DNA from 2 places in the Shewanella sp. SP2S2-4 genome. Region 2 is predicted to be linked to the other one. Evidence: predicted binding sites of a transcription regulator. Region 2 holds the regulator's gene; the other holds the start of a gene.

Region 1 (6,263 bases), on a different contig from region 2:
TCCTCTCATCTGTACCAACATTTAAACCTCGCTTAGCGAGGCTTTTTTGTATCTAAAACAAAATAAATCCTCTGTTACTCTCCCCTCTTTCCGCTGATTTGCTATACCTAATGTTACAGACTCATCGTAGGGATAGCTCGAGCTCTGCCTAAAGGACTCTTTAGTTCACTGAGGCTATCCCATATGAACGGTCTACAAATAAAACAAAAAATGTTTATCGGTATTTTGGTCCCCCTTGCAATGTTACTGACGATTGGTTTTCTCGCCATTAATATGATGGGCAACATTGAGTCGGGTGTTGAACGCATCTATAACGACAGAGTGGTGCCGCTGGATGACTTAAAAGTGATTGCCGATAAGTATGCGGTCGATGTTATCGATGCGGTCAATAAGGCGAACGCGGGTGGTTTCACCGCCTCGCAAGCGGCTGAAACGCTAGACAGTGCCAAATCGACTATTACTCAACATTGGCAAAAATACCTATCTACCGAGCTTACCTCAGAAGAATCCCGACTCGTAAAACAAGCCGAAGTGCTGTTCTCCTCCGCGAATCAACAGATTGATACCCTGATCTCGCGCTTAAGAGGATTAAACGGCGATGTTTCAAGCCAACTCTCAGCCAATATCCTGCCGCTGTACCAAGCGATCGATCCTATCAGCAACCAAATATCTGAACTGATTGCACTGCAAATCCGCGTAGCGGGCGAAGAAAAAGATCGTGTAAATGCCATTTATCAATCTTCAATCACTATTTTTGTGGCATTAGCCTGTGCCGCCATGATCATCAGTATTGTGATTGGACTCTGGGTCAATCGCAGCGTGATGAATCCCATTAATGACATCCTCGGTAAACTGAAAAGGATCCATCAAGACTCAGATCTCACCGTCAGATTCACCACTTTTAATCACGATGAGCTAGGGCAAATATCCACGAGCCTCACCCAAGTAATTGAACACTTACGGGGCATTCTTCATTCCATTGCCGAGGCGGCAACTACGGTCAACAGTTCGGCAAATGAGTTAAGTAGCTTCACCCAAGCCACCAATAAACGGATGCAACAGCAACAAGCCGAAACGGAGCAGACTGCAACGGCCATGAATGAGATGACGGCCACCGTTGCCGAAGTCGCCCAAAGCGCATCTGCCGCAGCGGATTCAGCCAAAGATGCCGATACCTATGCCGCTAACGGCAATAATATTGTGATGCAATCGATTAGCAGTATGTCGCAGCTTTCTGATCAAATTCAAAAAACGGCGCAGGTCATTGGATTTTTATCTAATGAAAGCCAAAACATCGGCCGCGTACTCGATGTGATTAAGAGCATTGCCGAACAAACCAATTTACTTGCACTCAATGCCGCCATCGAAGCCGCACGGGCGGGAGAGCAAGGTCGCGGCTTTGCAGTCGTGGCCGATGAAGTGCGCACCCTAGCGCAACGCACCCAAAAATCGACTCAAGAAATTGAGGCCATGATTGCCACCCTACAACAAGGGGTTAAAGAAGCCGTCAGCGCCATGGAAATCGGTATCAATCAAGTAGATGATGCCAACGATAAAGCCAATCAGGCGGGTCAAGCGCTGAAAGAAATTGTCACCTCAGTAGACAGCATCACCGAGCTGAATACCCACATTGCGACCGCCGCTGAAGAACAAAGTAGCGTTGCCGAGAGTATTAATCGCAGCATTATTGCCATCAGCGATATCGCCGAGCATTCCACGGCTTCGGCGGCTGAATTAAGTGAATCTGTGATTAATTTGACTAAGCTTGCCAGCAGCATGCGCAATCAAGTGAGCGCATTTAAGCTCTAATTTAACTCAATCAACCACAAAACGACTGCAACCATTTTTGCTGTTGCAGTCAAACTCCTTTATTCACATCATCTGTAACCCATTGAAATAAAATATCCGTTTCATCATTTCTCGATTTAATTTCTCCTTTTATTGAACACTTCAAATGAACTCAGCCTCGTTATCGATAGCACGGATAGCGATAATCTCTATTGATCCAAATCAAATAGATCTTTAAACTCATTAAACATTCATAATATTTACACGTTAAGGATTTTCTATGTTGGACAGCCGTACAATCCAAGTTATCAAGAGCACTATTCCCTTACTCGAATCTGCAGGCCCTGCGCTGACGACCCATTTTTATCAACGTATGTTCAAACATAATCCTGAACTAAAAGATGTGTTCAATTTGGCGCACCAACATTCTGGTGGTCAGCCTGTAGCCCTGTTCAATGCCGTCGCAGCCTATGCAAAAAATATCGAAAACTTAGCGGTACTGAGTTCAACCGTAGAGCGCATTGCCCAAAAACATACGGGATTTCTGATCAAACCTGAGCAATATGCGATCGTCGGCAGCCATTTATTGGCAACGCTTAAAGAAATAGGGGGCGATGCGGTAACAGAAGAAGTGTTAGAAGCTTGGGCACAGGCCTATGGGTTTTTAGCCAACATTTTTATTCAACGAGAAGCACAAATTTATCAAGCGCATGCAGAGCAAGATGGTGGCTGGTTGGGTGAGCGTCAGTTTGTCATTAGCGCGAAAAATACCGAGTCAGCAGTCATCACCTCCTTCATATTGACGCCCGAAGATGGCAAGCCCGTTAAAGATTTTATCCCTGGTCAGTATTTAAGTTTGAAGCTAACACACCCGAATTTGGCATATGAAGAAATCCGCCAATATTCCTTATCCGATGCACCAAATGGCACCAGCTACCGCATCAGTGTGAAACGCGAACTCGGCGGACAAGTGTCGAACCTGCTGCATGATGCGATACACATCGGCGACAAAATCGCGGTAATGCCACCCGCGGGGGACTTTACCCTAGAAGTCGCGGCGGACACGCCCGTAGTACTTATTTCAGCTGGTGTAGGCCAAACACCGATGAAAAGTATGCTCAATCAATTACTCAAGCTGCAACATCCCAGCACTATTACTTGGCTGCATGCCTGTGAGCAAGGCGCCGTACACGGCTTCAAACAGGCGATTCACGCCAAGCGCCAACAACATCATAATCTGACGAGTCATGTTTGGTATCGTGAGCCAGCCCCAACCGATACGTTAGGTGAAGATTATGATTTCGAAGGGCAAATGGAGTTAAGTAAAGTCGCCGAACTGCTGCTTCCACACGCACGTTATTATTTCTGCGGCCCCCTTGGATTCATGTCCGCCATCAAGCAGCAACTACTCGCTCTGGGTGTCGCGGCTGAAAACATGCACTATGAAGTGTTCGGCCCCCACGCCGATCTTTAATGGCATGGCACGGACTTGAGAAAATTCACGCTCAGGTCCGTTTGAATGCTTAGATTTGCACTTAGCTTTTGTACTTAGCTTTTATGCTTAGCTTTCATTGTTAGCATGGCAAACAATAACGATAAGAACGATGAATGCTTGATGTACTTTTCTGTTCATCATTTTTAACGGATAGAGGCCACTTCAGCGGCAGTCAGTGCGCGACTTTCACCCGGTGCCAACTTTTCATCAAGCACAATATCGCCTATCGATAATCGATGCAGGCCAACAACCGGATTGCGGAACCGACCAAACATCCGTTTGATTTGATGATACTTACCTTCATGTAAAGTCACTTCAGCCACGTTATCAGCGAGGATAACCAGCTTAGCGGGTTGGGTTGTAATATCTTCAAAGCCAAAATACATCCCTTCGGCAAATGCAGCGATGTATTCTTCGGTTATGGGATTAGCTAAGGTAACCCGATACACTTTGTCGACCTTGTGTGTAGGTGACATCAGCGCATCAGACCAGCGGCTGTCATTGGTCAATAACAACAAACCCGAAGAGTTTAAATCTAATCTGCCGGCGATATGCAACTCATCACGGGCTTCGCAATCAAGCAAATCAATCACAGTTTTATGCTGAGTATCTTTGGTAGCACTCACCACTCCAATCGGCTTGTGGAGCATCACATAGACGGGCACATTAGCCTGCAGTATTTGCTCATCGAGTTGGATGTGGGAAAACTCATCCACTTGCCTATCCATATCTTTCACTATCAATCCATCGACGCACACTCGGCCCGATAATAGCAGTTCACGCACTGCTTTACGGTGAGTGTGTAACTGGGTACAAAGATAACGATCGAGTCGGCCGCGCTTAGATTGCATAACACCACAAATGACGAAATATGAATGAGATAGCCATTCTAGCAGGATGCAAGTTCGGCTCATAGCGAGCCAATGCTGCGAATCTTCACAAAGGCAATTCAGAGCTAAATTGGATCGAACGAGGTAAAATTTGTTAAGCTAGGCGCTCAATTCATCTTACTGTGAGTGGTTACCGCATCAAAAACTTATCCGCAAGTCCCGTTTTAATACGTTCGAACCTGCTATTTTTAGCCTTGTTTTTAGTGACGCTAGCGAGCTCTTTTTTCGCCCAAGCGAACGATGCAGTTAATCCTCCTGAAGCGGCTCGCCCCTCCGCTATCCATGATAAACCGCTGGTCGAGCGTTACGTCCTCGATGAACTTAAATCCCTCAGACACGATCAACAGGATCTCGAGCGTCGTCTCACCATCGACATCACCGACCGCGAACTCGCCGTAGCCGACAAATCGATGAACTACGCCAATGTCACTGTAACTTACTTCTTCTACATCATCGCGGGTGTCGCCTCGTTAGTCGCCTTTATCGGTTGGCAATCCCTGCGAGAAATCAAAACGCACACCGCCAAACTGGCTGCTAACCAGCTGCAAAGTATTGCCGAACAATACGAAGAAAAGTTCAAAGTACTTGAGCAAGAACTCAAGCGTAAGAGCCGTACTATCACGGACAATAATCGCGAGATTGAGATTATCAATGAAATCCATAACCTCTGGCTACGGGCGCAAAGTGCGCAAACGCCAGAGCAGAAGATTGAAGTCTATGATGAGATCCTCACGATTCGACCTGGGGATTTAGAAGCCCTGACCTATAAGGCCGACGCCGCAATGGAGATGCGCGAATTTAACTGGGCACAAAGCCTGTGTAATCGCGTTCTGGAAGTTGACCCGACTAACGCCCACGCTTTTTATCAAAGAGCCTGCGCCTTTGCTTGCTTAGGGGTTGAAGATAGAGCGATTTCTGATTTAGAGCGCGCCATTCATAACAGCGCATCCTTCAAGGAACTGGCCTTAGATGAGGCGGATTTTTCACAACTTAAAGGGCATGCTCGTTTCGAGACCTTATTGGCCTATCACGAACCTGAAAAGCCCTAAGCTACTAAGTTCTAAGTTCTAAGTTCTAAGTTCTAAGCTTTAAGTTTTAAGCTCCGCACTAACGCTTGATATATGACGTTGGCGCTCAGTGGCGTTTTATCCTAAAGATAAAGCGCCATAAATGAGCGGTTTAAGTCCCACTAGTGAGGAATAGCCTCAATCTTATATGCACAGCGGCGTGCACCTTCGATGATATGTTCTTCGCGACTCACCACCGCGATATCGGCGAATAATTGCTGGAAAAGTTGTAACTCTGAGCGGCAAAAGTTTAAACACTTAGTCGCTGCGGCGCAGATAGGACAATGATTTTCGAGTAAAAAATACACGCCATCTACCTGTTCCATCGTCGCCATATAACCTTCGTTCGAGCGTAATTTCGCGAGGATGGCCAAACGTGTCGGAATATCTATCGCCCCTTCCATAGCGGCACGATACTGAACTAACGCACTTTGCTCCCTGTGGTCGATAAGCTTATCTAAGCCTTGGTCGCCAAAGATCATTTTCACCGAATCAATTAGCTGTACCGTCAATTCCTCATGACGATCGGCAAAATGACTGCGGCTTTGTTCAGTTAATCCCCAGTAACGCGTTGGGCGGCCACGACCTTCAACTCTATCTTCGATGTCCACATCGCCTGCGTCTTCCAATGCCTGAAGATGTTGACGCACACCCATCGTCGTTAACGCCAATTCCTCCGCTAAGGTTTTAGCGGTAAGTGGGCCATGTAACTTGAGCAATTGAATAATCTTATCAGTGGTTTTCATCTGAACTCTCCGATGGTAGCCAGCGCATTATCTCCGATCCAGTACCGCTTTAATAGATTAAATAAACTTTTTTATTTACTTTATCCTTTACAAGATTAAATAAAGTAATTACCTTATAAATAATTTATAAACAAATAGGTTTACTTAATGAAGTTACTCATCATCAGCACCAGCCAAAGACCCGACTCCCAAAGTGCTAAAGTCGGTCGTTATATTGCCGAAAGCAGTTTCTCATCTCCCCATGCCATGGGTTACGCCAGCATACATCACTTAGAGT
Region 2 (6,263 bases):
AAGCTTTTGAAACGAGATGTGAACTGCACAAATCAGCAGTGCTAAATGTGAGGTGTACTAATCTGAGTGCCTGTGTGGAACGCTGAGTATGAAATCAAACTAACAGGCTTCGTCAAACTTAGCGTCGATTAAGGCACAAATGGCATCCAAAGCGGGTTCAGCATCTGGGCCTTCGGCGATAAGTTTAATGGTTTTACCCATGCCAGTCTCAAGCATCAATAAGCCGAGTACGCTGGCTGCGGATGCCTGTTTATCGCCTTGTATTAAGGTGATGGTCGCATCAAACTCGGATGCCAGTACCACCAACTTAGTGGCGGCACGGGCATGCAATCCCAGTTTGTTACAGATGGTGATCTGACGTTCAAGCTTTGGCATTATTCAGCTCTCGATGGCGGGCATAAACTTTATGTTTACCGTTACTAAAGCGTTTAGCCAATTGCTCTGCGACGTAAACCGATCTGTGTTGTCCACCGGTGCAGCCAATCGCCACAGTTAAATAACTGCGATTGTTGCGTTCGAGATGCGGCAGCCAAGTTTCCAGTAAATTCTCGATTTGCCAGATGAACTTATTCACGAGTGGTTGACGATTTAAGAACTCAGCCACGGGTTCATCTAAGCCTGTCAATGGACGCAGCGCCAGTTCCCAGTGTGGGTTAGGCAGGAAGCGTACATCGAACATAAAGTCGGCTTCGGTTGGCATACCGTGCTTAAAGCCAAAGGACTCGAAGTTGATCACTAACTCTTTATCGACGCTGCCGAGCAGAATTTGTCTGACTTGGTCGCTTAAATCATAGATATTCAGGTTCGACGTATCTATGTAGTGATCGACCAGTTTTGACATAGGCTCGAGCAGCTTCCCTTCCAGTTTTATCGCTTCTTGCAAAGAGACTTGGCTCTTCGACAAAGGGTGCAAACGGCGGGTTTCGCTGTAACGCTTGAGCAGAATTTTATCGCTGGAATTGAGGAAGAAGCTGGTTAACTCAGTATCAGGAGGCAGGCTCGCGAGTTGCTTCACTAAGACCTTGTCCTGCTCAGGCATGTTACGCACGTCGACACTGATGGCGACGAGATCGTTACTGCCTTTGAGTTGCTCAAGCAAAGTGCCGATTAAGGGCAAGGGAAGGTTATCGACACAATAATAGCCGAGATCTTCGAGTACCCTTAGGGCGACAGATTTGCCTGAGCCTGAGCGGCCCGACACTATGACCAGTTTCATCCAGTGATTACCTGATAGAGTTCCGTTTCATCATGCGTCTTGCGTAATTGCTTTAATATTTGCTTGTCGCTCAGCTTTTCGGCCATGCAAGACAAGGTACTTAAGTGCTGCTGACATTGGTCTGCAGGCACCAGTAGTGCAAATAAAATATCAACAGGTTGCTTATCGATAGCATCGAATGCTATCGGCTCTTCACACTTAATGAGTATGGCAATGGGCTGATCTATATCGGCTAGTCGACCATGTGGAATGGCGATGCCGTTACCTATACCTGTGCTCCCCATCTTTTCGCGCGCCACTAGGCTTTCGAATATCTCTTGAGATGAGAGGGTCGGGTACTGGGCAGCGACTAAGTCGCTGATGAGTTCCAGTACCTTTTTCTTGCTGCCCGGAGTGGCGCAGGTAGTGCACTCCGGCCGCAGTATGGTACAAAGTTCCATTATTAGTGTTTTGTTAACTTCTCTTTGTGTTTAATAACCTGACGATCAAGCTTGTCAATCAGGGCGTCTATAGCGGCATACATGTCAGCATGCTCTGAAGTAGCAAAAACTTCACCACCGATAAGATTTATTCTCGCTTCGGCAATCTGTTGCATTTTTTCGACATTGAGCACAACGTGCACATTATTGATCTGTTCGAAATGGCGTTCAAGTTTTGAAAACTTTTCTTCTACATATGCGCGTAACGATTCGGTAATTTCGACATGGTGTCCACTCAGGTTTATTTGCATAGAAACGTCCTCCGATATCCACTGTAGGTTATAAACTTTTACGCTGATTAGAAGGCGGAATGAGCATAGCCTCTCGGTACTTCGCAATGGTTCTGCGGGCTACGTTGATCCCTTGTTCTGCCAGAAGTTGCGCCATCTTACTGTCGCTCAATGGTTTTTTCTGGTTTTCCGCTGCAACCAGTTTCTTAATGAAGGCTCTGATTGCTGTGGATGAGCACTCCCCACCATCGTCAGTACCGACGTGGCTAGAGAAGAAGTATTTTAGTTCAAAAAGTCCCTTAGGGGTATGCATGTATTTCTGGGTAGTCACCCGTGAGATGGTCGACTCATGCATTTCTACCGCTTCGGCAATATCGTTCAGCACCATAGGTTTCATGGCTTCTTCACCGTATTCAAAGAAACCTTGCTGATATTGGACGATACAGTTCGCCACCTTCAACAGGGTATCATTACGGCTCTCTAAACTCTTGATAAACCATTTAGCCTCTTGTAGATGGCCACGAATAAATTGGCTATCGGCTTGGCTTTTAGTGCTGCGCGCCATCGAGGCATAATGTTGGTTTACATTGATTTTTGGCATGCAGTCAGGATTAAGCTCAACCACCCAGCGACCATTTTTCTTCGACACTGACACATCCGGGATGACGTATTCGTCATCGTTGGGCGTAATCAATAAACCTGGGCGGGGATTGAGGGTTTGGATAAGCGCGATGCCGTCCCTTAACTCATCCTCTTTTAATTTAGTCTTACGCATCAACAGCCTAAAGTCGCGGGCGGCGATCAGATCTAAATGATCTTTGATCAACATGCGGGCGTTTTCTAGGTTGGGCGTGTCAGCGGCGAAATGCGACAGTTGGATCAACAGGCACTCGCTTAAATCGCGGGCGGCAACACCAATGGGATCAAAATGTTGAATGCGCTTGAGTACGGCTTCGACTTCGTCGAGCTCGACCTCCGAATTGCCCATGGCTTCGAGGATTTCGTCAGTACTTTGGGTGAGATAGCCTTGATCGTCGATGGCATCAATAATGGCGGTGGCAATGGCTAAATCGGTTTCAGAAAACGGCGTGAGGTTTTTTTGCCATTCTAAGTGTTCATACAAGCCTTCACTGGTCTCACCTTGGAAGGGCATATCGTCTTCACGACTGCCGCCGGGGCCAGAATTGGGGGAGGCGGTAAACACTTCATCCCAAGTGGTGTCCATGGGCAGTTCGTCGGGCATGGACTCTTTCGTGAGCGACTCTGCCGTATCTATGGTGGAGCTGTCTTTCTCTGGCGGCAGAGTGCTCGATTCACTGAAATCCGTATCGGAAAGCGTTTGGTTTACAGGGTCTTTAGTGGCGTCGAATTGATCCTCTTCCAGCTCGAGAAGGGGATTAGAATCTAAGGCTTGCTGGATCTCTTGCTGCAGTTCTAATGACGACAGTTGCAACAGACGAATGGCCTGTTGTAATTGTGGCGTCATGGTTAACTGTTGACCCAGTTTGAGCTGGAGTGACGCTTTCATGTTACCGCTGATCCCTACGTTATTATTGTTGGATGAGGTCGCTTGTTATCATCTTGAGTGGAGCCCAATGCTGGCACAAATTGCCTCCATTGGCTCCGCTTGATTAACTATAGCCTGAATTGTTCACCTAAGTACACAGCCCTAACTTGCTGATTGTCTAAGATCTCTGCAGGTGTTCCTTCGGCAATCAGGTTTCCGTGACTCACAATATAGGCATGTTCACACACATCTAATGTCTCGCGAACATTATGGTCGGTGATCAACACGCCAAGGCCACGACTTTTGAGCTGTTCGATAATCTTTTTGATGTCGATAACCGAAATCGGATCGACACCAGCAAAGGGTTCATCGAGCAAAATGAACTTAGGATTTGCTGCTAACGCCCGTGCAATTTCGACACGGCGACGTTCGCCACCCGACAATGACATGCCTTGGCTGTCACGGATGTGGGTGATGTGGAATTCTTCGAGCAGATGCTCGAGTTGTTCTTCCCTTTGCTCTTTTTTTAATTCTTTGCGCGTTTGCAGTACGGCCATGATGTTGTCATGGACGGTCAGCTTACGGAAGATACTGGCTTCCTGCGGCAAGTAACCTATGCCTTTGCGGGCGCGCAGGTGCATAGGATCTGCGGTTAAATCATCATCGTCGATAAAGATGTGGCCTTTATCGCTTTTAACCAGACCGACGACCATGTAAAAGGTGGTGGTTTTACCCGCGCCGTTCGGGCCGAGCAGTCCAACAACTTGACCTGTCTTTACCGTTAGACTGACGTCTTTAACCACTTGGCGACTCTTATAACTCTTTGCCAGATTTTGTGCTCTTAGGGTGATTTGGGTCATTTAGAGTCCTGCTTTTTCACAGGTTTATCCGCTGGCGCGTCTGGTTTGGCATCATCTTGATAGCTTTCAGGCTGAATAATAGTGATCACGCGATCGTCACCACTACCTGTGCTCTCAGCAATCAATTTTTGCTGGATAATGTTATAGCGGATCAAATTACCCGTCACTTGGCTACCCGCTTGATCTAACGAAGCTTGGCCTTTCAGTGTCAGGGTACGGCTTGCCATATCGTAACGAATTTCTTTCGCGCTCGCCGAGGCTGGACGGCCATCGTCTAACACTTGGCTGTAAGTTGCGGGGTTACCAGTGGCCACTAAAATTTTGCTATTTTCACCTTCGGCAGAAAATGCACGCAGTTCATTTGCTTGGATTTTTATCGAGCCTTGGGTAACTTCCACCGGACCAAAGAAGATGATCTGGTTGTTCTTGATATCTGCCGTTTGGCTCACTGCTTTGATTTTAACTTCCTGCTTTAGGTCGTCGACTTTAGCAAAGGCGCTCATGCTCATTATTAGCATTAGGCTGGCAAGTAATACGTTATTTTGCTTCATATGTTCCTACTACCTGACTGGTCAATTTCACTTCTTGCGCGTTGAGGTCGGCATAAAGGCCTTGGCCTTGAATATTAAAATCTTTCCCTGTGACGTAAATGGTACGGTCAGAGGTCATTATCATAGTATTGAGATCGAGTTCCAGATAACTGGTGGACAAGGTCTGGATCGGTTCTTCTGCGCTAATGGCATCAATAATAACATTGTTTTCGAGTACAACCTTGCCCGTTTCCTTGTTTAGCTTGCCCTGATCTGCACTGAGTTGCCATTGTGCTTTACCTTGGTCTGGATAAACAAGATAAACAGGTTGAGTAAAGTAAGTTTGATTCGTTGAATCATAATGTTCCATGTGTTTCGCCGTCACACGGCTATTGACTAGCCCTTGTTCATTGAACTCAACACTGCGCAGATCTTCAATGATGAAATCTGGGGTATTTTGATCTTTAACTCTATTATCGGTATCACCGCTGTGTTTGTTCTGCACTTGCCAATACAGCACTAATGCAGTTCCAAAAAAAGCAATAATCGCGAGTGTCACACGACTCATATACTCATTCCATGGGCCGAAGTGAATTTATTTTGACTGAGTAGCAACAGATCTGTGAGTTCACGCAGTGCACCGTGGCCACCATTGAGCGTAGTGACAAAGTGGGCGTGCTGACGCACATAGGGATGACCATCGGCTACGCTGACTGCTAAACCGACGACATTCATCACGGGTAAATCGACAATATCATCACCGATATACGCCACTTCTTCTGGGGTAACACCATAGAGTGCGAGCAATGCTTCATAGGGCTCGAACTTATTATCTACGCCTTGGTAAATATGGGTAACTCCAAGGGCTGTCATACGGTTTTCAACGATTTTGGATTGACGTCCAGTGATAACGGCGAGATTAAAACCGCTGGTGAGTAGCGAGCGCACGCCATAGCCGTCGCGGGTGTGGAAGGCTTTTAGCTCTTCGCCGCTATTGCTTAAGTAGATACGGCCGTCGGAAAACACTCCATCGACGTCACAAATCAACAGTTTAATCTTTTGCGCGCGTTGCCACACATCATCACTGATTGGGCCGTAAAATCCTTGCTGTGGCATTAAATGACTCCTGCTTTAACCATGTCTAGCATGTTAAGAGCGCCGATAGGATGGCGGTCTTTATCGATAACAATTAATCCGTTGATGTTTTTTGAGTCCATCACTTGCAGCGCTTGGGCGGCCAACACACCGTCTGTGATGGTCACGCAGTTACGGGTCATCACATCGGCGATGGGCGTTGTACGCAGATTTACTTCGGCATCGATAACGCGGCGTAAATCACCATCGGTGAAGATACCAACCAGCTTGCGCTGATCATCGATAATCGCGGTCATGCCTAAGCCTTTCTTAGAGATTTCGTACAGGGCTTCTGTGATGCAAATAT

What was found. The regulator sigma-54, encoded in region 2, starts transcription at its own class of promoters, with help from an activator protein. The targets are predictions, from matches to a motif close to GTTGGCACGNNNNTNGNNT.
Region 1: the regulator sigma-54 is predicted to act here: its motif matches at 1,975-1,993, upstream of hmpA (NO-inducible flavohemoprotein).

Annotation. Positions count from the first base shown of each region.
Region 1 is NZ_JAUOER010000024.1:8,445-14,707, forward strand. Features, by position in the region: tRNA gene Q4Q54_RS16875 (tRNA-Leu) at 1-17, shown strand, start outside; gene Q4Q54_RS16880 (methyl-accepting chemotaxis protein) at 184-1,809, shown strand; gene hmpA (NO-inducible flavohemoprotein) at 2,069-3,262, shown strand; gene Q4Q54_RS16890 (16S rRNA pseudouridine(516) synthase) at 3,427-4,134, opposite strand; gene Q4Q54_RS16895 (tetratricopeptide repeat protein) at 4,296-5,222, shown strand; gene Q4Q54_RS16900 (metalloregulator ArsR/SmtB family transcription factor) at 5,363-5,986, opposite strand; gene Q4Q54_RS16905 (NADPH-dependent FMN reductase) at 6,134-6,263, shown strand, end outside.
Region 2 is NZ_JAUOER010000011.1:30,799-37,061, forward strand. Features, by position in the region: gene Q4Q54_RS10620 (HPr family phosphocarrier protein) at 100-375, opposite strand; gene rapZ (RNase adapter RapZ) at 362-1,216, opposite strand; gene ptsN (PTS IIA-like nitrogen regulatory protein PtsN) at 1,213-1,656, opposite strand; gene hpf (ribosome hibernation promoting factor) at 1,659-1,946, opposite strand; gene Q4Q54_RS10640 (RNA polymerase factor sigma-54) at 1,975-3,453, opposite strand; gene lptB (LPS export ABC transporter ATP-binding protein) at 3,561-4,292, opposite strand; gene lptA (lipopolysaccharide transport periplasmic protein LptA) at 4,289-4,843, opposite strand; gene lptC (LPS export ABC transporter periplasmic protein LptC) at 4,830-5,390, opposite strand; gene kdsC (3-deoxy-manno-octulosonate-8-phosphatase KdsC) at 5,387-5,938, opposite strand; gene Q4Q54_RS10665 (KpsF/GutQ family sugar-phosphate isomerase) at 5,938-6,263, opposite strand, start outside.